Regions from separate parts of the Exiguobacterium sp. s64 genome, predicted to be linked through region 1. Evidence: riboswitches for the same ligand, from Rfam matches in the RefSeq annotation. Region 1 holds a riboswitch; each other region holds the start of a gene.
The links. Region 1 has a riboswitch for thiamine pyrophosphate ahead of thiW (energy coupling factor transporter S component ThiW). Riboswitches for the same ligand answer to the same signal wherever they lie in the genome.

Region 1 (6,324 bases):
GGTTCCTTGTTGTGACAGCTTGTCTCGTAGTGATGTTCGTCTTTATCAGCAAGGAGACGTTCAGTTGGTTCCAAACAATCAATACACTTGCTCCAAGTAGTGTGATCGAAATGGGCAAGCCAGAAGAGGCACCACCGCCAAAAGATGGTATTGATTTAGGTTCGACCGATGAGCCTGGAAAAGCTGGAGAACGGCAAGTGAAGGAAGACATGCTCAAATTCAAATTTGGTAGCGGGAATGGTGATGCCCCCGGCGGACTCGGCACATTGTTTACCTTCCTTGCCGCCATCGGGTTGACCGTCTATGGCGTGCGTAGATGGCTGCGTCGTCGACGGGGGAAAGGATTCACGTTTTCTAGTAGACAAAATGCCTTTGCGCCACTGTCTCTCAACGCGGACACATCGATTGAGGCACGGACGTTCCCGATGCTCACGAATATCGAACTGAGGGATTGGCTGATCACGTTCAACGCGTCGCTCGCCCCTGAGTTAAAACTTCGGACGAATGAGACGGTCGTCGACTGGTTCGAGCGCATCGAGCTGACAGATATCGATGCCTCGCTCTATCATCTGATTCGCTATGGTCCCGCATCCGATCATGACATCCCGTTCGAGCAACAACAACGATTTCACGAGGCACTCGACCGTTACTTGAAGCGGCAACCCTGAGCGAGAAAGTACCCGGGTTCTCAATGACTGGCAAACATGCTACGCTCATTGATAATAGGAAAAAAATGTAACTTTCTTAGGAGGTTTGATTGATGAAACGCCTAGGCCTACTCGGATTCAGTGTGTTTTTGCTGACCGGGTGCACCGATTCCGTTGAGCAACCCATCGTCCCGGCCGATACAAATGAACCGTCGTCCGAAGACATCACCGCTTGGACGCGAGAAGATTTTAAAGACGTCTTCGACCAATATGAAAAAGTCCCGCCGCTCTTGAAGGCACTCGAGAACGATGGACTCACCCCGTTCCGCGAGACGTTCGAGCACGTCGTCATCGCCGGCGACGGCATCCAGCATACATACGCCGACATTCATCCGTTCAAACTTGACGACGGCACGTACGCCACCGTCTATGAGAGCGCGAACGGAGACATCGCCAACGGTCCCGAGTCGGTCGCGCCGCTGTTTTGGCAAGAAGCATCGTTCCTTCAATTCGTCGAAGAAATCGAGAAACGAAAATATGGGACGAGTGCCCCACCGACGGACGTCGTTTTGACCGAAGACGAGTTTCAGGCGCTCTATAATCGCCACGCCTACACATCCGCGCTCATCGTCGAGCTCGACGAATGGGGCGTACAACTGGCGCGCGATCCGCTCGAGAACGTCATCATCGCGGGAAACGGGGTCAAGGAAGTGAAGGCCGACTTGATCGTCTTTGAAGTCGAAGGCGGCTACGCCATCGTCTACGACCGAGACGGTGAGATTTTCAAAGGGCCGGAGTCGATTGCTCCGCTGTTTTGGAGCGAGACGGATTATGAAAACCTACTCGAGAAACATGAATGACTTATGGGAAGCGTCGTTTCAAGTCCCGGTACTCGAGTAGCAAATTGAGCCATTGCGCCGGCTTATCGCTCGACTCAGCTACATCGTACCGGTACCTCGTCACATATACATGCCACGACAAGGCACGATAGACGCAACCGAGCTCTTCGGCGATCAATAGATGACGCCAAAGTACGTCCTTGGGTGCGACGCCGCTCCACGCTTCCAAGTAAACCGTACGCATCGTTTGAATCTGTTCATACCAGGCGACCTCGTCTTCTTCCGGCAATAAGTCGTACAGCGCGTTCCAAAACACGCGCACGCTGAAAAACGGATGTGTGACGGTCGCGTCGCCCCAGTCGAGGATACACAAATCATTCGTCCGTTCCCGCCAGAAGATGTTGCCGCCGTGCAAATCACCGTGCTCGAGACTCATCGGCATCCCAATCGCCAGCTCATCGCACATCGCGATCAATTCATCTTGAAGCGCGAGCATAGCCTCGGCTTTGTATTGCTCGAGCCCGGCGCAGAGCTCAGGTAAATACGTGCGAATTTCGCCCTTCAACTTGGCCGGTCGGCGGTCCGGGATGCCGTAAGACAAGTAGGTCTCGATCTGGTCGATCTCCTGTCGCTGCAGCTGTGCGTATTGACGCAACGCCGCTTCGTATCGACTCACGTCAGGTCGTTCACGTAGCGCCTCTCCGCCGATGTCTCGCATGAGCAACCAGTTCCGGGCTGAATCGATGGCGATGACGTCAGGCACGAAATCAGGATGCCGCTCGGCCAGAAACGCCGACAATCCGGCCTCGCCGCGGCTGATATCGGTCACCACTTTGGCGTAGTAACGTTCCTCATCGAGCGCGCCAACAAGCAAGTACGTCAAATCGGTATCTTTGATCACGTGCCACCTCGCATTCGGCACGTTTGCCTCAATCCATCGTTCGAACCGTTCACGAAACGATCGTTCACGCCATGGGATTGCCTGTCTCATCCTTTTCACTCTTTCTTTCATCATCTCCTAGGAGGAAACGATATGGACGTTGTATATTACTCATACCCGGTCGATGCCATCTTGTATATGTACTTAGGGGCGACGGCCGTCGTCAGTCTCATCATCGGGCTGCTCGTTTGGCGTCTGTTCAAGCGCCGAGCTGTCGGCTTTTGGACAACGCTCGTTCTCAGCTTTGTCGGGCTGTCGCTCTCGCTCGTCTGGTTTCAAAACGCGTCCGTCGCCGTGTTCATGGGGACACTCCCGTGGCTGATCAATCTCGTCTTCTCCCTTTTGTTGTACGGCCTGTTCGTCGGAATCATCTATGTCGCGTTCCGACCACGAAAGCTCGACCGCGTCAAGTGACGGTATGCTATACTCATGTTAATAAACGACCACTAGGGGAGCCTTCGGGCTGAGACGGCATGCGCCGGACCCTTCGAACCTGATCTGGCTCATACCAGCGTAGGGAAGTGGTGTGGGATTCGTCTGTCTTTCCACGCCACTTTTCCACTTGGAGAAGTGGCGTTTTCATTTTGAAAGGAGACTATCTATGCGTATTCAACAACTCACTTGGATGGCGATGCTCATCGCCATCGCCGTCATCGGTTCCCTGTTCATCTCGATTCCGACCGGTGTCGCCCGTGCCTATCCGATTCAACATATGGTGAACGTCATCGCCGCCGTCACCGTCGGGCCGATCGGGGCCGTTCTCGTTGCGTTCGTGACCGGAATCGTCCGTGTCATGACCGGTACCGGGTCGCTCTTGGCCTTTCCCGGAGGTATGATTGGGGCGCTTTTGGCCGGGGTCTTCTATATGAAGACGAACCGCGTAGCCTTCGCCGCATTTGGTGAAGTCATCGGGACCGGCCTCATCGCTTCGCTCGTCGCCGTCCCGTACGCCAAGGTGTTGATGGGGACCGAGTTCGGGGCGCTGTTCTTCTTCCCAGCCTTCCTTGCCTCGAGTGTGACTGGGGCCGTGCTCGGCTGGATCGTCTTGGCTCGGGTCAAGCAATTACGACCGCTCACGGTGAAACGATAAATAGGAGTTCCCCCCGCTGAAAAAAATGGTAAAATCAGGATAACACATACTGGGAAGTCATGTCTTGAATCGATTGACGCTATTATTGGCGGCTACCGCTTGCCTGTTCATGTCCGGTCTGTTGTACACACTTGAACGGATTGCCATGTATACACGGTGGAACGCTCAAATCGCAACGGGTACATTCTCGAGCGAGCCGATGTTCGTCGATGTGTTGCTCCAAAACGTGTTCATCTCGATTTTCGGAGTGGCCGTGATCGTTCTCTTTTTCAAAGCGGGCAGTGCTGTCCAAAATACATCGTCCACAAAAGCAGGGACGGCCGACTCATGACGGCTGTCCCTGTTTGACGTGATACACCCAAATCTCTTCCCCGTTTGCCTCATCAATCAGGACACTGTCGACAAATCCCCCCTTCGCATAGAACCGTTTTGCCGGTTCGTTCATCGGATGCAAACTGAGGATGAGGTCATCGACATCGAAGTGTTCTTGCATCCACTGAATCGCAAGTTGTAAACATGTTGAACCGATACCTTTCCCTTGCTCTGTCACATCGATCATAAATCGATCGAGCCAGATGTAACGCTCCACCTTGTTCTCTGCCCCAATCATCATGAAACCGACGGGATGATCATCGCGACAAAGTGCATAGCACTGCCACGCATATTTGACATCGGTTTCCATCTCGCGGAGCGATTCGGCGTTTGTTTCGATAAAGCGAGCTTGGTCAGAAGCGACGGTCAAGGCGACAACAGCCTCCCGGTTCGTGTCATCGACAAGTTGAATCGTCAGCGTATCGGCAGCCATCGGCGCACCTCTTCCATGTCCAGTCCGCGCTTCGGCAAGATATAGGCGCTGACCGAGGAGTTGTATAGATACACATAATCGTCCTCCTCGACGACTTCCTTGATTCCTGCCCATGACACACGCGTCTCGCCGAACTCATTTAAATCGCGCAGACCAGTCTCCTCCAAATCCATCGTATGCAAGCCAAGCATACCTTCGTTGCTGCGTTCGTCGATGAGACGCCGCGTCTGCTTCCGGACGTGCCGTTCAAAGTATTTCGGATAATATAGGAACCACAGAACGCTCGCGATTCCGTATATCCCGTACAGCCACCAGTCCGTCTCTTGGAGCCACGTCGCCAGCACGAAAGCAGCGCCTAAAAAGATAAGTGGTCCGATGATTCGCTGCAGGAGAATCATTCGCTTTCCGGTCTTCGAACGTTTAATATGGCTCAAGTTGAACCGGATATAGTCGTCTTCCGTCAATTCGTATTGGATTTTCATCATCATTCCCTCCTCGGTGTCCTATACGTCTCACGTGAAGAAAAGTTCCGTTCAGAACGTTGATTCGATACACTAAAACAAAGGAGTGACATCATGAAACAAATCCATCACATCTGTATTCAAACACCCGACTATGAGGCGTCCAAACAATTTTATGAGGCGCTCGGCTTCGAACTCGTTCAGGAGTCACCTGACTTTCATACGCGCGCGTACAACAGCTGGCTCAAACTTGGCGATTTCTATATCGAGCTTCAAACGGCAAAAGTCGACGAGACGTTGTCGCCTTATTCAAAGCACGTGGCCGGCCCGGTCCACTTCGCGCTTTATGTCGATGACCTCGAAACAGAAGTGCGGCGCCTCGAGGACCTCGGTGTAACGTTCCTACCAAAGCACGGCGGGAACATCTACTTCGTCGTTGATGGTCATTTGAGTAAATTAAAAGCCCCGGAAGGCACGATTATCGAGCTCCGGGACACGTTTGTCATCAAGTGAGGCGCTGCCTTGCTTTTTTTATTGCCAAAATCGCACACCCTCATGTTTTTCGCCGTCTTCGAACAGGTACAAGACAAAGAACACACTTTGTCCGTACCGTTTGGAGGCCTTTCATGAAATATCTCGATTATTGGAGTTACTTATCGCTCTCCCTCGCCAAGCTGTTCCTCTTCAGCCTGTTGACCGCGAGCGCGTTCGACCTACCTTTTCTATTCATCAACCTCGCGACCATCTTGATGATGACGAGTTGGGCGCTACTCGTAAAATCGCAGACACGTCGCTGGATTTTGTTCGCGTCGCTGTTTCTGCACAGCACGCTACTCATCTCGGACGTCTGGTACTACCGCTATTTCGGTAACTTGCTGTCGGCCGCCTTGCTCTCTGACATCGGCCAGATGGGAGACGTCGGGGGCGGCTTTCTGACACTGATTCAAGCTCCTGACTTCATCTTGTTCACAGATTTGCTCGTCTACGCGGCTGTCCTCCTCTATATGAAGCGACACCCCATCACGGAACCGAAACGTCTCGGTCGCCGTTTGGCGGTCGCCGGTTTTCTTGTCGGCTTCATCGTCTTTACCGTCCCGACCGTTGTTCATTACGCCGAAACAGATCACCGGAAAAGCTCGATTTCGAACATGCGCGAGTATTATCAGCTCGGCTTTTGGGGCTATCACGGGCTCGATACGTTCCGTGGCCTTCGCGACGCGTTGAACCTCGGTGACGACCTGACGGAACGGGAGCGCGGCCAAATCGAAGCGTTGGCGACCGAACCGGTCGAGGCTACAGCCGACACGAACGTCATCGTCGTCCAACTCGAGTCGTTCCAAGCATCCGTCATCGGTCAGACGGTCAACGGGCAGGAGCTGACGCCGAATTTGAACGCGCTTCGTGATGAGATGCTGTATTTCCCGAATTTTTATCATCAGACGCACGAGGGCCGGACGTCTGATGCGGAATTCACCGTCAACGCCTCGCTCTATCCCGTCAAATCAGGTTCGGTGTATACGCAGTATGCGACGAACACGTTTG
Region 2 (6,324 bases), on a different contig from region 1:
AGCTCGAAACGGCCGGTTTTGTCGTCGAGGCAACTGAACGGGCAAGTGACAACATTGCCGCTGGCGACGTCATCTCGCAGACACCGCAAGCCGGACGGAAGCCGAAACGTGGGACGACCGTGACAATCGTCGTCTCGGCCGGAAAAGAAACGGTCGAGATGCCGGATGTTGAAGGACTGTCCCAGTCGTCGGCCGAACGGACGCTCAAAGATCTTGAGTTCACGGATATCGAGATTCAGTCGGAGGCATCCGAGACGGTCGATAGCGGGGATGTCATCTCCCAATCGATCGCCCCAGGCAACGAGGTCGTCCCATCTGAAGAGACGGTGACGCTCGTCGTCTCGACCGGCAGTAATAAAATCGAACTCGCCAACTTGGCGGGCTATACGTTCGAGGAAGCGACGACGTATGCCGAACAGAATAGCTTGAAAATCGTCAAACGTGATGAGTATTCAACGAGCGTTCCTGCAAATCAAATCATCCGCCAACTCCCGACGGCAGGAACGGCAGTCGACCCGGGGACGGAACTGACCGTCATCGTGTCACAAGGGGTCGAACCGACCGACGTCTCAATCGAACGGGAAGTCAACGTCGAAATCGAGCCGCCGCCCGAAGGGGAAGAGGCTGAAGCGCTCGAAGTCGTCATTCGGACGGTCGATGCCCGTGGCGAAGTCGAGGTGTTGCGTGATAAGATAACGGAGACGACGACTTACTCGTATACGCTCGTCATCGCACCGGACGAAGTCGGAACCGCGACGATTGAAGTCGATGGCGAAGTTGTTCGCACGGATACGGTGACTTACGCACAAGCAAAAGAATCACAATGAAGAGGTGGCGTGCGCGTCGCCTCTTTTTCTAAGGAGGTAATGGAATGAAAGGTACGATTATTCGATTACAAGGCGGGTTTTATGACGTCATGACGGAAGAGAAACAAGAGATCCGTTGTCGCGCCCGCGGCAATTTCCGAAACCGGAACATCTCACCTGTCGTCGGCGACGATGTCGACATCCAAGACCAAGGGGATGGTACCGGTTATATATTGGCTGTTGACGAGCGGTCGAACCATCTCGTCCGTCCGCCAATCGCCAATATCGATCAAGCGTTCTTGTTATTCTCGGTAAAAGAGCCGGCGTTCTCGTTCCATCTGCTCGACCGTTTCCTCGTCTTGATTGAATCGAAGCAAGTCCATCCGATTATCGTTTTGACGAAAATGGACTTGTTGACGGAGTCGGAACGGGAGAAGATTCATGAAGCAGCGGCCTTATACCGTTCGATCGGCTATGAGGTCATCGAGACGTCGACCGAGGACGGATCGGGAATCGAACAAATTCGTGGGTCGTTTAAGGAGAAGACGAGCGTATTCGCCGGACAGACCGGGGTCGGCAAGAGCTCGCTCTTGAACGCGGTCGCACCTGAGCTTGAACTTGCGACCGGGAAAATCTCGAAATCACTCGGGCGCGGTAAGCATACGACGCGTCACGTCACCCTTATCACGCTTGCCGACGGGCTCGTGGCCGATACGCCTGGTTTCTCGAGCCTCGAGTTCCCAGAAGAACTCGAAGTCGAAGAGATGCGCTGGTGTTTCCCTGAGTTCGTCGAGCGGCACGATGACTGTAAATTCCGCGGTTGTGCCCATTTGAACGAACCAGGTTGTGCCGTCAAAGCGGCCGTCGAAGCTGGAGAAATCGCTTCCACCCGCTATGAGAATTATGTTACGTTTATGGCAGAGTTAAACGATAGACAACGGAGGTACTGACATGATTAAAATTGCACCATCGATTTTAGCGGCGGACTTCGCCAATTTAGAGGCAGAAGTGAAGGCGGTCCAAGAGGCTGGAGCGGATTACATCCATTTTGACGTCATGGACGGTCAATTCGTCCCGAACATCTCAATCGGCCTACCGGTGTTAGCGAGCTTACGGAAGAAGTCGGACATGGTACTCGACGTCCATTTGATGATCGACCAGCCCGAACGGTTCGTCGAAGATTTTATCAAGGCCGGGGCAGACATCGTCACCGTCCACGTTGAAGCGACGAATCATTTGCATCGCGTGTTGCAACAAATCAAAGCGGCTGGCGCCAAGTGTGGTGTCGTCTTGAATCCGCATACGCCGCTGTCGTCGATTGAACATGTGCTCGGTGACGTCGACATGGTGCTCCTTATGACGGTGAACCCTGGCTTTGGGGGCCAGGCATTCATCGAATCGGTCGTCCCGAAAATTGCAGCGCTGAGCGAGATGCGCCAAGCGCGTCGTCTCGACTTTGAAATCGAGATCGACGGCGGTGTCAACGCAGAGACGGCGAAATTATGCATCGACGCTGGAGCTGATGTGCTCGTGGCTGGCTCAGCCATCTATAACGAGCCGAGCTATAAAGACGCAATCGATAGCATTCGTCACGCATCTCGTGTATAATCGTCAATAGAACAACAAATATTGTCGCAAGGGGTGTCACATTCTGTGGCTGAGAGGCATTTGCTAACCCTTTGAACCTGTTCCGTTCACACGGACGTAGGGATGTGGCGAAAATGCACGTTGCTACTCGATAGCAGCATGGCGTTTACGTCATGCTGCTTTTTGTCGTTCGCTCATATAATTAGGAGGGAATAAGATGAAACAACGTTTAAAACTACAGGCGCTCATTGAAATCTCATTGTTCGCCGCACTCGGCTTGATCTTTGATTTGCTCATCCCGTTCCGGATGCCGCAGGGTGGATCGATCAGCCTGGCGATGTTGCCAATCTTCGTGATGGCGTACCGCCATGGATTAAAAGGAGGACTGGCGACAGGAGCGCTCGTCGGAACGTTGCAACTGCTGTTCGGGGCTTACATCTTCACGCCGGTCCAGTTCCTGCTCGACTACACATTCGCTTATGGTGTCGTCGGTATGGCCGGACTGTTCGCCGGACAAGTGAAACGAGCCGCCAAGGACGAGGCGAAAAAGACGCTCGTCGTCTACTTGGTGCTCGGGGCGCTCCTCGGTTCTTTGCTTCGCTACGGCGCCCACGTTTTATCAGGGATCGTTTTCTTCGCCGAGTATGCGGAAGGGCCGGTCGTCGCCTATTCGTTTGCTTATAACATGACGTATATGTTGCCGTCCTTCCTCGTGTCGGCCGTCGTCCTCGTTCTCTTGTTCGTCTCGGCACCACGTTTCGCCACGCTCGCGACCCGGGACGTCCGCTAATGCGGGTGTTGATTGTGGCGGCTAGCCCGGAACCAATCTCGGGACTCCCTAGTGACGTCGATTACATCATCGGCGTCGACGGGGGGTACGAGACACTGTTGAACCAAGGGCTGAACCCGGATCTCGTCGTCGGCGATTTCGACTCTTTCACGGGCGAAGTGCCGATCGACGCCGTCCGTTACCCATCTGAAAAAGATGTGACCGACCTTGAGATCGCGCTCGAGGCGGCCCGTGGACACGGGGCGACGGAGATGCTCGTGTACGGCGCTCTCGGTGGACGCCTCGACATGACGCTCGGTAATATTGGGCTGCTCGAGGCGTATCCAGAGATGCGTTTGTTCACGGCCGGGCAAACCGTTCGTCTTGTCGGAACCGGGCGTCACGAGCTCCCACGTCAAGACGATCACTATTTGTCGCTCGTCCCGTGGAAGCGGGCGAACGTGTCAATCCGCGGCGTCAAATATCCGCTCGACCGTCACGATGTCGTCAGCCATGAGGCGCTCACAATCTCGAACGAGTGGGCCGGCGAATCAGCGGATTTGATTGTGCATGAAGGCACGGTGCTCGTGCTGTATATCAAAAAATGAACACAAAAAAATCCCATCGGCGAATGCCGCTGGGATTTATTTCGTTCGTGTATAAAAATTATACGCGTTCAACGAGACCTGATTTAAGAGCGCGAGCTGAAACCCAAACTCGTTTAGGTTTACCGTCAACGAGAATACGAACTTTTTGTACGTTTACACCCCAAGTGCGTTTTGTCTTGTTGAGTGCGTGCGAACGGTTGTTACCTGATTTAGGTGATTTACCTGTTACGTAGCATTTACGTGCCATGCGTTTCCCCTCCTTTTTTATGTGGGTTCGTCCTAATAGACACTCGTTTATATTAGCACGGGTTTTTTCACGATGCAACTAGAAAATCATAGGATGACAAGAAAAAAACTTGACATTACTGGAAAGGATTTTAATAATGAATGAGGGTTACGGCTACAATTGACCGAGTTTATGGAGCAGGTTCTTTTAATAACTAGGTACTTATTGTAGAATGTAGTGAAGGAATCATTCCGAATGAAGGAGGCTACTCCATATGGCAATTGAAATGAAGACAACATATGGCAATATTGACATCACGAACGACGTGGTCGCAACACTCGCAGGCGGTGCGGCGATGGAATGTTTCGGCGTTGTGGGAATGGCGTCTCAAGCTCAATTGAAAGACGGGATTGCAGAACTATTGAAGCGTGAAAACTACGCCCGAGGCGTGGTCGTACGTCAAGATGGAGAAGACGTACATATCGACATGCACATCATTGTGAGCTACGGGACGAAAGTGTCGGAAGTCGCATACAACGTGCAAAGCCGTGTAAAATACACGCTCGGTGAAACTTTAGGATTAAACGTTTCGTCGGTAAACATATTCGTACAAGGCGTTCGTCTGACGAATGACTGACGAGAACGAAGGAGGATTTGGTGTGGGTTTAAAACGTTTAGATGGATTGGTGTTCGCGAACATGGTCGCGAACGGTGCAGCCAACTTGAGCCAGAATGCGGATTATGTAGATTCGCTTAACGTCTTCCCGGTGCCGGATGGCGACACGGGGACGAACATGAATTTGACGATGACATCGGGTGCGAAGGAAGTGGCCGCACTCAACACGGCAAATATCGCTGACGTCTCATCGAAGTTTGCACGTGGTCTCTTGATGGGGGCACGCGGGAACTCCGGTGTTATTTTAAGCCAATTGTTCCGTGGCTTCGGTAAAGCAATCGAAGGAAAGACCGAAGTGTCGACAGTCGATTTCGCTGAGGCATTGAAACGTGGTGTCGACACGGCATACAAGGCGGTTATGAAACCGGTTGAAGGAACGATTTTGACGGTTGCTCGTGAAGCGGCCGACGAAGCGCTCCGTGCTTCAGAGTCGACGAGCGACTTCAACGAGTTCATGGAACGTGTGATCGTGGAAGCGAAAGCTTCACTCGAGCGGACGCCGGACTTATTGCCGGTCTTGAAAGAAGTTGGCGTCGTCGATTCGGGCGGCCAAGGCTTGCTCGTTATTTATGAAGGGTTCCTTGCGAGCCTTGAAGGAAAAGAGCTTGAGAAGCCACATGCACCGGTCATGGATGCGCTCATCGAAGCCGAACATCATGCCCACGCCGCGCAAGGATTCATGTCGACCGAAGACATCGAGTTTGGTTATTGCACGGAAATCATGGTTCGTTTCCAAGACGCGAAGTTGAAGGATGCCCCGTTCAACGAGGATGCGTTCCGCAACGAACTGTCTGAACTCGGGGACTCACTCCTCGTCGTCGCAGATGAAGAGTTGCTTAAAGTTCACGTTCACGTCGAGACGCCAGGCGACGTCATCACGAAAGGACAGCGTTACGGTGAACTCGTCGCTGTCAAAATCGAGAACATGCGTCAACAGCACTCGACCATTTTAGAAGAAGAACACGGCGCGAACCAACATGGCGTCCAACCGACGGCTCCGAAGGCGAAAGCGCCATATGCGATTGTCACGGTCGCGATGGGTGAAGGTGTCAGCGACTTGTTCCGTTCACTCGGTGCGGCTCACGTCATCGAAGGCGGTCAGACGATGAACCCGTCGACGGAAGATATCGTCAAGGCGATTGAAGCGGCCAACGCGGATCATGTCTTCATCTTCCCGAACAACTCGAACATCATCATGGCTGCCGAACAAGCGGCTTCGGTCGCACCTTGCGGCGTCTCGGTCATTCCGACGAAGACGGTGCCACAAGGACTTGCGGCAGCGATCGCGTTCAACCCGGAAGCCGATGTCGAGACGAACGAAAGCGTCATGAAGATGGCGGCTAGTACCGTCAAGTCTGGTCAAGTGACGTATGCGGTTCGTGATACGAGTATCGACGGCGTCGAGATTCGTAAAGACGACCACATGGCGATCGCCGAGAAGAAAATCGTCGCCTCATCGGCCTCGAGCCTCGAAGCGGCGAAGAAATTAGTCGACGCCCTCGTGGATGCCGACGATGAGATCATCACGATCTTGACGGGCGAAGGTTCGTCAGCAGAAGACGTGGAGGCACTCTCGGCGTACATCGAGTCGAAGAACGACGAGATTGAAATCGAGGTTCATGACGGGAAACAACCGCTCTACTCCTACATTT
Region 3 (6,324 bases), on a different contig from region 1:
GGATCGATCCAGCAAGAAGCGGAACGATTAATTTGGGGACGTGGCGGATGTGATCGAGTCTCGTCTCCAAACGTACGCCTCGTAGCGCATGCGTTTCATATAGTTGCATCAGTTCTTTTTTTAGAATCGGAAAGAAACGAAAACCGACGAAGACACTATATGCGATTTTTGGTGACAGCTTTCCTTGTTGCATCAAACTGTAGACGAACCGTTTCGGGTCCGTCGTCAGCGTGAACAGAAGCGACAAGGCTGTGAATGCCAACACACGCAAGGAGAGCGTCGCTGCTAGCATCACATTCTCGTCGGTCACATCATTGCCAAACAGCTTGAACACGACATCTCCGCTTGATTGCTTTCCAAAGACGAGCGTCGTCCACAATGTCCCGAGCGCGGTCAATAAAAATGGGATCATGTACAACCCCCATCTTCTCCAGCTCACAGCAGAGAATAGCGTTTGAAGTGTAACTGTACCGAGAAAAACAGCAAGCGGAGTCCAAGGGTTATACATGAAGGCGAGACCGAACATGAGACATGCCACGGTCAGAAATTTAATCGTCGGGTTCATCTCATGAAATGTCATCGCGATTCCTCCATCAATAAGCCGTGGGTGCGTAGTAATTCTTTTTCATCCCAGAGTGAAGCGTCATATGGCCCACTCAAGTCGCCGTCACACATCAAATAATATGTGTTCGCAATCCGCGCGAAGCTGAGGTCGTGCGTCACAAACAAAATCGTCTGGCCGGATCGTGTTCGTTCGACCATTAAGTCATATAGCGCACGAAGCGATACCTCGTCTTGTCCGGCAGTCGGTTCATCAAACGCAATCAGTTGTTTATTAGACAGCATCATCACTCCGATGGCGAGCCTTCGTTTTTGACCGTGACTAAGGGAGAGTGGATGGTGGTCACGCACTGATTCGAGCCCGAGCCGCGTTAAGACGTCCTCAATCGGGCGATTATGGCCATATGCGAGTTCTCGGGTCACATCATTCGTAACGAATAGATGCGCCGGTGATTGCGGGACGAGGCCGACTTCACGATGTTTCCGGGCTAGGCTTCGCAGCCATGTCGACTTTCCGCTACCATTTCGACCGAGCACCGCAATGAGATCACCCTCAGCGACCTTTAACTCGCTCGCTGCTAATTGAAATGTTTTTCGTTTTAAATCCGGTATGTGAAATAACATTTCCTTTCCTCGTTCAACTTTAATTGGAGAGAACGCATAATCTGGTCGGACGATGAACGGTCCATCATAGTCGATGCGCCCACTCACGAGCTTTATTTGTCGGTCAAAAAAATCACCCCATATGTATGGCCGATGCTCGATGACGACAACGTTTACGGTCTGTGCGACGCCGTCGAGCCAACGAACGAAATGATGGGCGGTCTCAGGATCGAGGTGAGCGAGCGGCTCATCGAGGAGGAGCCACTCGGGACGGCCAATCAAGGCACAAGCGACGGCAATTTGCTGCTTCTCACCCCCCGATAGGTCATGAATGGTACGGTGACGATAATCGGTCAAATGCAACGCCTCTAACATTGTGGTGACACGGGCCATCATCTCGTATCTCGCGACGGCAAAGTTTTCGAGCGTGAAAATCAATTCTTCTTCGACCGTCTGCATGACGAACTGACTGTCCGGGTCCTGAAAGACTGTTCCGACGCGCCGGTTTACTTCGCCAGCTTCATACGTATCATAAGAGCGATCGAACAAGTGCAATCTGCCCGTCAGGATGCCATCACAATTGTCCGGATAGAGACGATTCATCAAAGCGAGCAATGTTGATTTTCCCGAACCACTTGCCCCTGTAATGACCGTTCTCCCTTTTGTTAGACGTAGTGTGATATCCGTCAAGACATCGCATTTCTTGTTCGGATAACGAAATGTCAGATGTTCTGCCTCAACCATGCATACGGTCCTGTCGCGCGAGAGCATACCCATCAAGCGCGCCCGTCCGAAGCAACAAGTCGCTCAAAATCTTACCGCCCAGACCAGCAATCAACATCCCGCTCGTTGCGCGTAAAGCGAACATCGTAGCCACATATGTCGGACTGAGGGCATTGAGCCCTCCCATGACGTACGTATATGCGAAACTTGTCACAGCAGCACTGAATCCGGCGAGCATGAGCACCCAAAGATCATAGCGTTTATAACCCGTCAAAGCGAACGCCGCTTCGGCGCCGATCCCTTGAACGATCCCGACTAAAATGATGCGCGGTCCGATGGCGTTGCCAATCATCATCTCAATCGTCGCCGCAAGCACTTCGGACAAGAATGCAGCCCCAGGCTTGCGAATGATATAAGCTGCGATAATCGAGACGATGAACCATATCCCAAAAATCCATTCGTAGGCGATTGGTCCAATCAGACCGGCCCACAAGTTCCCAGCATGGACGAACGCCAAATAGACCACTGCGAACACGACCGATAAAATCGACAACAAGACGATCTCTTTTAACTTCCACGATTTAAGCATCCATACGTCCCTCGTGTGACGGACTGTTCACGCTGAACGTCACCGTCATGACGACGTGGCTTGTCTTCTGTCGGACGCGATCAAACGTCGCCTCATAGAAAGCGAACACCGGCTCGATGTCCCCATGTATACCTGAGGCGTAATGCATCGAGTCATTGAAGACACCTCGCTCTTTCGCAAAAGCGATTTCTTCGTAGATGATGTCCATATAGTCGTCATCACCGAGCGGATAGAGCGCGAACTGTGAGGAGACATATTGCGGACCGACGGGACCATTAAGCGGTTCGCTCGACACAACGAGCACTTCATCTCCGGCTGTATCCCCTGGACACCCGACCGAGAACGTCCCGCTCATCGACACATGTTCCCCTGTCTTTGTCGCGTGTGACAGCACGGCCTTAGCCACATCGAATACATGCTCACTTCGTCCACGGATGACCGTCGACACGTCATCGGTATGTCGCCAGACGTTTTGCAAATCCGTCTCCTTCAACGCCCCTTTGATGATGCTCACGAAATCAGTCGTCATCGGGCTCAGTGTAAAGCGGAACCCGACGAACGGGCTCGTTCCACATTGTTTGTTCATGTTCTATTCCCCCTTATTATGTGTACACAAAAAAGCCGCATCCATGAGAATGCGGCCACTCGTCCAATTTTAATCCATTAGAAAAAGTGCCACACTTCCTCACGCCGGTATTACCCGGATCGAGTCATAAGGGATTGGAGCCATGCTCACATCTCAGCCGAAGCACCCCTAGTGTAGTCCAATGTATGCGGTTGTTCATGCAAGAATCAGTATAGACGACCGCTTTCATTTTGTAAACGGTCTTATGAGAACGTGACGACCTCGTTCCCCGGAAGTGTGTCCCGGAGCGTCGACCAATCCAGCGCCATCTCCTCATCTGTCAGCAGACAGTGATCGAGCTCTTGTTCGATGATGGCTCGATCCATCCGCTGCCCAATCAAGACGAGCTCCGTCTGTCGGTCACCGTACGGTTCGACATAGTCGGCGGCGAGTTCCGGTTCGGCCGCGAACATGTGACGACGCTCATCTTCCGGAAGCGTCGCGAGCCAGCGCCCGGCATGTTCGAGCGTCGAGGCGTAGCCCGCTTGTGAAAACAGACAGGCGAGGTCGTTCCGGGAAGCAATCCATAAGAACCCTTTCGCGCGGACGATTTCTTCCGGAAACGCCTCAATCCAGGCATGGAGACGCTCCGGGTGGAACGGCCGACGCCGACGATAGACGAATGAACTGATGTCGTATTCTTCCGTCTCCGGCGTGTGCACATCTGTCTCAAGTTCTTGAATCCACCCGGCCGCACGCATCGCCTGTTCGAAATCGAACAAATTGACATCCAACAGCTCGGTCAATTCCACGTTCGCATGGACAGACGTCAACAGCTTCGCGGTTGGGTTGAGCGCCTTCAACAGTCCGGTCATCTCGCCGAGTTCGGTCTCGGTCACGCGATCCGCCTTGTTGAAGACGATGATATCGGCGAATTCGACTTGGTCGACGAGCAGGTCGACGACTTCGCGGACGTCCGTCGCCTCAATCGCCTGCTTGCGTTCATGGAGCGACTCGCCCAAGTTGAAATCTTTTAAGAACCGAAACGCATCGACGACGGTCACTATCGCATCAATATAGACTCGGCTCGTCAAATCGATGCCGAGGGCGTCATCGGCATATGTAAACGTTTGGGCGACCGGGATCGGCTCTGAGATACCGGACGACTCGATGATGATTCCGTCGAGGTCCCGGTCGTTCGCAAGCTCTGCTACCGCCTCGAGCAGGTCCTCACGGAGCGTGCAACAGATGCAGCCGTTCGATAGTTCGACCAACTTTTCGTCCGTCCTTGAAAAACCGCCCTGTTCAATCAATCGCTCATCGATATTCAACTCGCTCATGTCGTTGACGATGACGGCGTATTTCTTGCCCGTCCGATTGTTCAATATGTGGTTCAATAGTGTCGTCTTACCGCTTCCTAAATAACCTGACAGCACGGTGATCGGGATTCGTCTCATTCTACCCACTCATAAATCGTAATGATTACTTTTTAGATAATGACGGGTCGGTGACGTCTTGTCAAGAAAAAAACACGCCCGTTTCCGGACGTGTTCTCCTGCCTATTCTTCTAACGCCTTGCGTTCGGCCTCTGAGCGTGGATAGGCGTTCGCCTGCCACTCGGCTCGATAAATCGAGTCGAGCTGGGTCAGACCGACCTCATCCGCGTCCTTATCGGCATCCACACTCGGCGTCTCATCCCACCGCGGATTCAAATACGTATGATCGTCTTCCCGGTTCGCCTCCAACAGCTTTTGAATCCCGACCCGGGCGACCGCCGCGAGCGCCAAACCGATTCCCGCACGAACGAGCAATCGTTTTACCATCTTCGTACCTCCTTATCGACCAAACCGATAGAGCGGCATCCCTTTCACATCTGTATCAATTTTAAAGACCGAACCTGCGTCCGGATGGGCCTCGAGCGCCGCGTCATCCATTCCTTCGCGCGCCGTCGTGATCGCAAGTTGTTTCAAGTCATCACCGACGAAACAGCATGACGTGACGTTCGGGGCCGGCACGAGCACCTCGAGCACTTTTTCACCCGTCTTCGGGTTCCAGCGCGAGACGCGTCCGCCCGCAAAGTGGGCAATCCATAAAAAGCCGTCTTCATCGGATGTCATACCGTCCGGGAATCCTTCCTCATCTTTGAAATCGATGACGACTTCCCCATCCCCGAGTGTTCCTGTCTTCAAGTCGAACGGGTATTTGCGGACCGTCTCGGTCGGTGTATCGATATGGTAGAACGTCGAGTGGTCCGGAGACCATGTCAGACCGTTCGACAGCGTCAGTTCACTGAGCATGACCTCGGTCGTGCCGTCACGGTTCAAGCGATAGAGCGTCGCCTCGTTCTCCTCGTCGTTGAGATGAAGCGTCCCGGCAAAGATTCGTCCGTACGGGTCGGCCTTTCCGTCGTTGAAGCGAAGATCACCTTCCGGGTCATCGAGTTCGACGAGTTTATCGAGTCGCTTCGATCCCTCGTCCCATTCATAGATGCCGTCTTTCAAGCCGACGACGACGCCGTCTGTCACTTTCGGGACCGCAAACCCGATCTGTTGTCCCATATCGAACGATGACAGCTCGTCTTCCTTTTCGTCGTACCACCAAAGTGTGTGTCCTTCGATGTCGACCCAATAGAACCGTTTCAGTTCAGCATCCCAACATGGGCCTTCCCCAAGTGTATTTCTGACTCGAATCCATAACGCCGCGTTTACTGTCTCCATTGAATTGCCTCCACTCTCTACATTGATTTCAACTGACTATTCCCTGAGCGGATGAGGTCTATTCAAGATTTTTCAAAATCGTTCCGCAGAGTCGTGGGCGATGTCCGTTTTTTCCTTCGTCGGAGCGGCTCTATGAAAAAAAAACTCCTTGAATCATTCGATTCAAGGAGTCCACTTATTTCGCACCTTCGACGTTCATATGTTTACTGCGCAACTGGCCGCATGCCGCATCGATGTCAGTCCCGTGCTCAAGGCGGACACCGGTGTTGATGCCACGCTTCTTCAAGACATCATAGAACGCCATGATGTCCTCCGAGGTACTGCGCTCGTATTGGATATGCTCGTTGACCGGGTTATACGGGATCAAGTTGACGTACGACTTGTCCTTGATATCGTCGATGAGGTCCGCCAATTCCTCAGCGTGCTCCGGCAAATCGTTCACTTTCGACAGGAGAATATATTCGAACGTGATTCGTTTGTTCGTCTTCTCGACGTAATACCGGATGGCCGGCATGAGCTTGTCGAGCGGGAACGCCCGGTTGATTTTCATGATTTGCGTCCGTAGC

Region 2: linked by a shared signal. The riboswitch ahead of thiT (energy-coupled thiamine transporter ThiT) and the one ahead of thiW (energy coupling factor transporter S component ThiW) in region 1 are both predicted to bind thiamine pyrophosphate.
Region 3: linked by a shared signal. The riboswitch ahead of KNP64_RS04065 (YkoF family thiamine/hydroxymethylpyrimidine-binding protein) and the one ahead of thiW (energy coupling factor transporter S component ThiW) in region 1 are both predicted to bind thiamine pyrophosphate.

The regions. Positions count from the first base shown of each region.
Region 1 covers NZ_JACSLH010000008.1:22,008-28,331, reverse strand. The annotation lists gene KNP64_RS11605 (hypothetical protein) at 1-668, shown strand, start outside; gene KNP64_RS11600 (hypothetical protein) at 761-1,507, shown strand; gene KNP64_RS11595 (aminoglycoside phosphotransferase family protein) at 1,509-2,477, opposite strand; gene KNP64_RS11590 (hypothetical protein) at 2,520-2,840, shown strand; TPP riboswitch at 2,865-2,963, shown strand; gene thiW (energy coupling factor transporter S component ThiW) at 3,028-3,516, shown strand; gene KNP64_RS11580 (hypothetical protein) at 3,581-3,847, shown strand; gene KNP64_RS11575 (GNAT family N-acetyltransferase) at 3,842-4,321, opposite strand; gene KNP64_RS11570 (YcxB family protein) at 4,303-4,803, opposite strand; gene KNP64_RS11565 (VOC family protein) at 4,897-5,295, shown strand; gene KNP64_RS11560 (LTA synthase family protein) at 5,409-6,324, shown strand, end outside.
Region 2 covers NZ_JACSLH010000001.1:383,624-389,947, forward strand. The annotation lists gene pknB (Stk1 family PASTA domain-containing Ser/Thr kinase) at 1-827, shown strand, start outside; gene rsgA (ribosome small subunit-dependent GTPase A) at 872-1,756, shown strand; gene rpe (ribulose-phosphate 3-epimerase) at 1,758-2,414, shown strand; TPP riboswitch at 2,434-2,534, shown strand; gene thiT (energy-coupled thiamine transporter ThiT) at 2,611-3,183, shown strand; gene KNP64_RS01975 (thiamine diphosphokinase) at 3,183-3,770, shown strand; gene rpmB (50S ribosomal protein L28) at 3,829-4,017, opposite strand; gene KNP64_RS01985 (Asp23/Gls24 family envelope stress response protein) at 4,271-4,633, shown strand; gene KNP64_RS01990 (DAK2 domain-containing protein) at 4,656-6,324, shown strand, end outside.
Region 3 covers NZ_JACSLH010000002.1:97,007-103,330, forward strand. The annotation lists gene KNP64_RS04050 (energy-coupling factor transporter transmembrane component T family protein) at 1-580, opposite strand, end outside; gene KNP64_RS04055 (ABC transporter ATP-binding protein) at 577-1,908, opposite strand; gene KNP64_RS04060 (ECF transporter S component) at 1,901-2,476, opposite strand; gene KNP64_RS04065 (YkoF family thiamine/hydroxymethylpyrimidine-binding protein) at 2,469-3,062, opposite strand; TPP riboswitch at 3,142-3,242, opposite strand; gene KNP64_RS04070 (GTP-binding protein) at 3,305-4,498, opposite strand; gene KNP64_RS04075 (hypothetical protein) at 4,601-4,864, opposite strand; gene KNP64_RS04080 (SMP-30/gluconolactonase/LRE family protein) at 4,877-5,758, opposite strand; gene rlmN (dual-specificity RNA methyltransferase RlmN) at 5,934-6,324, opposite strand, start outside.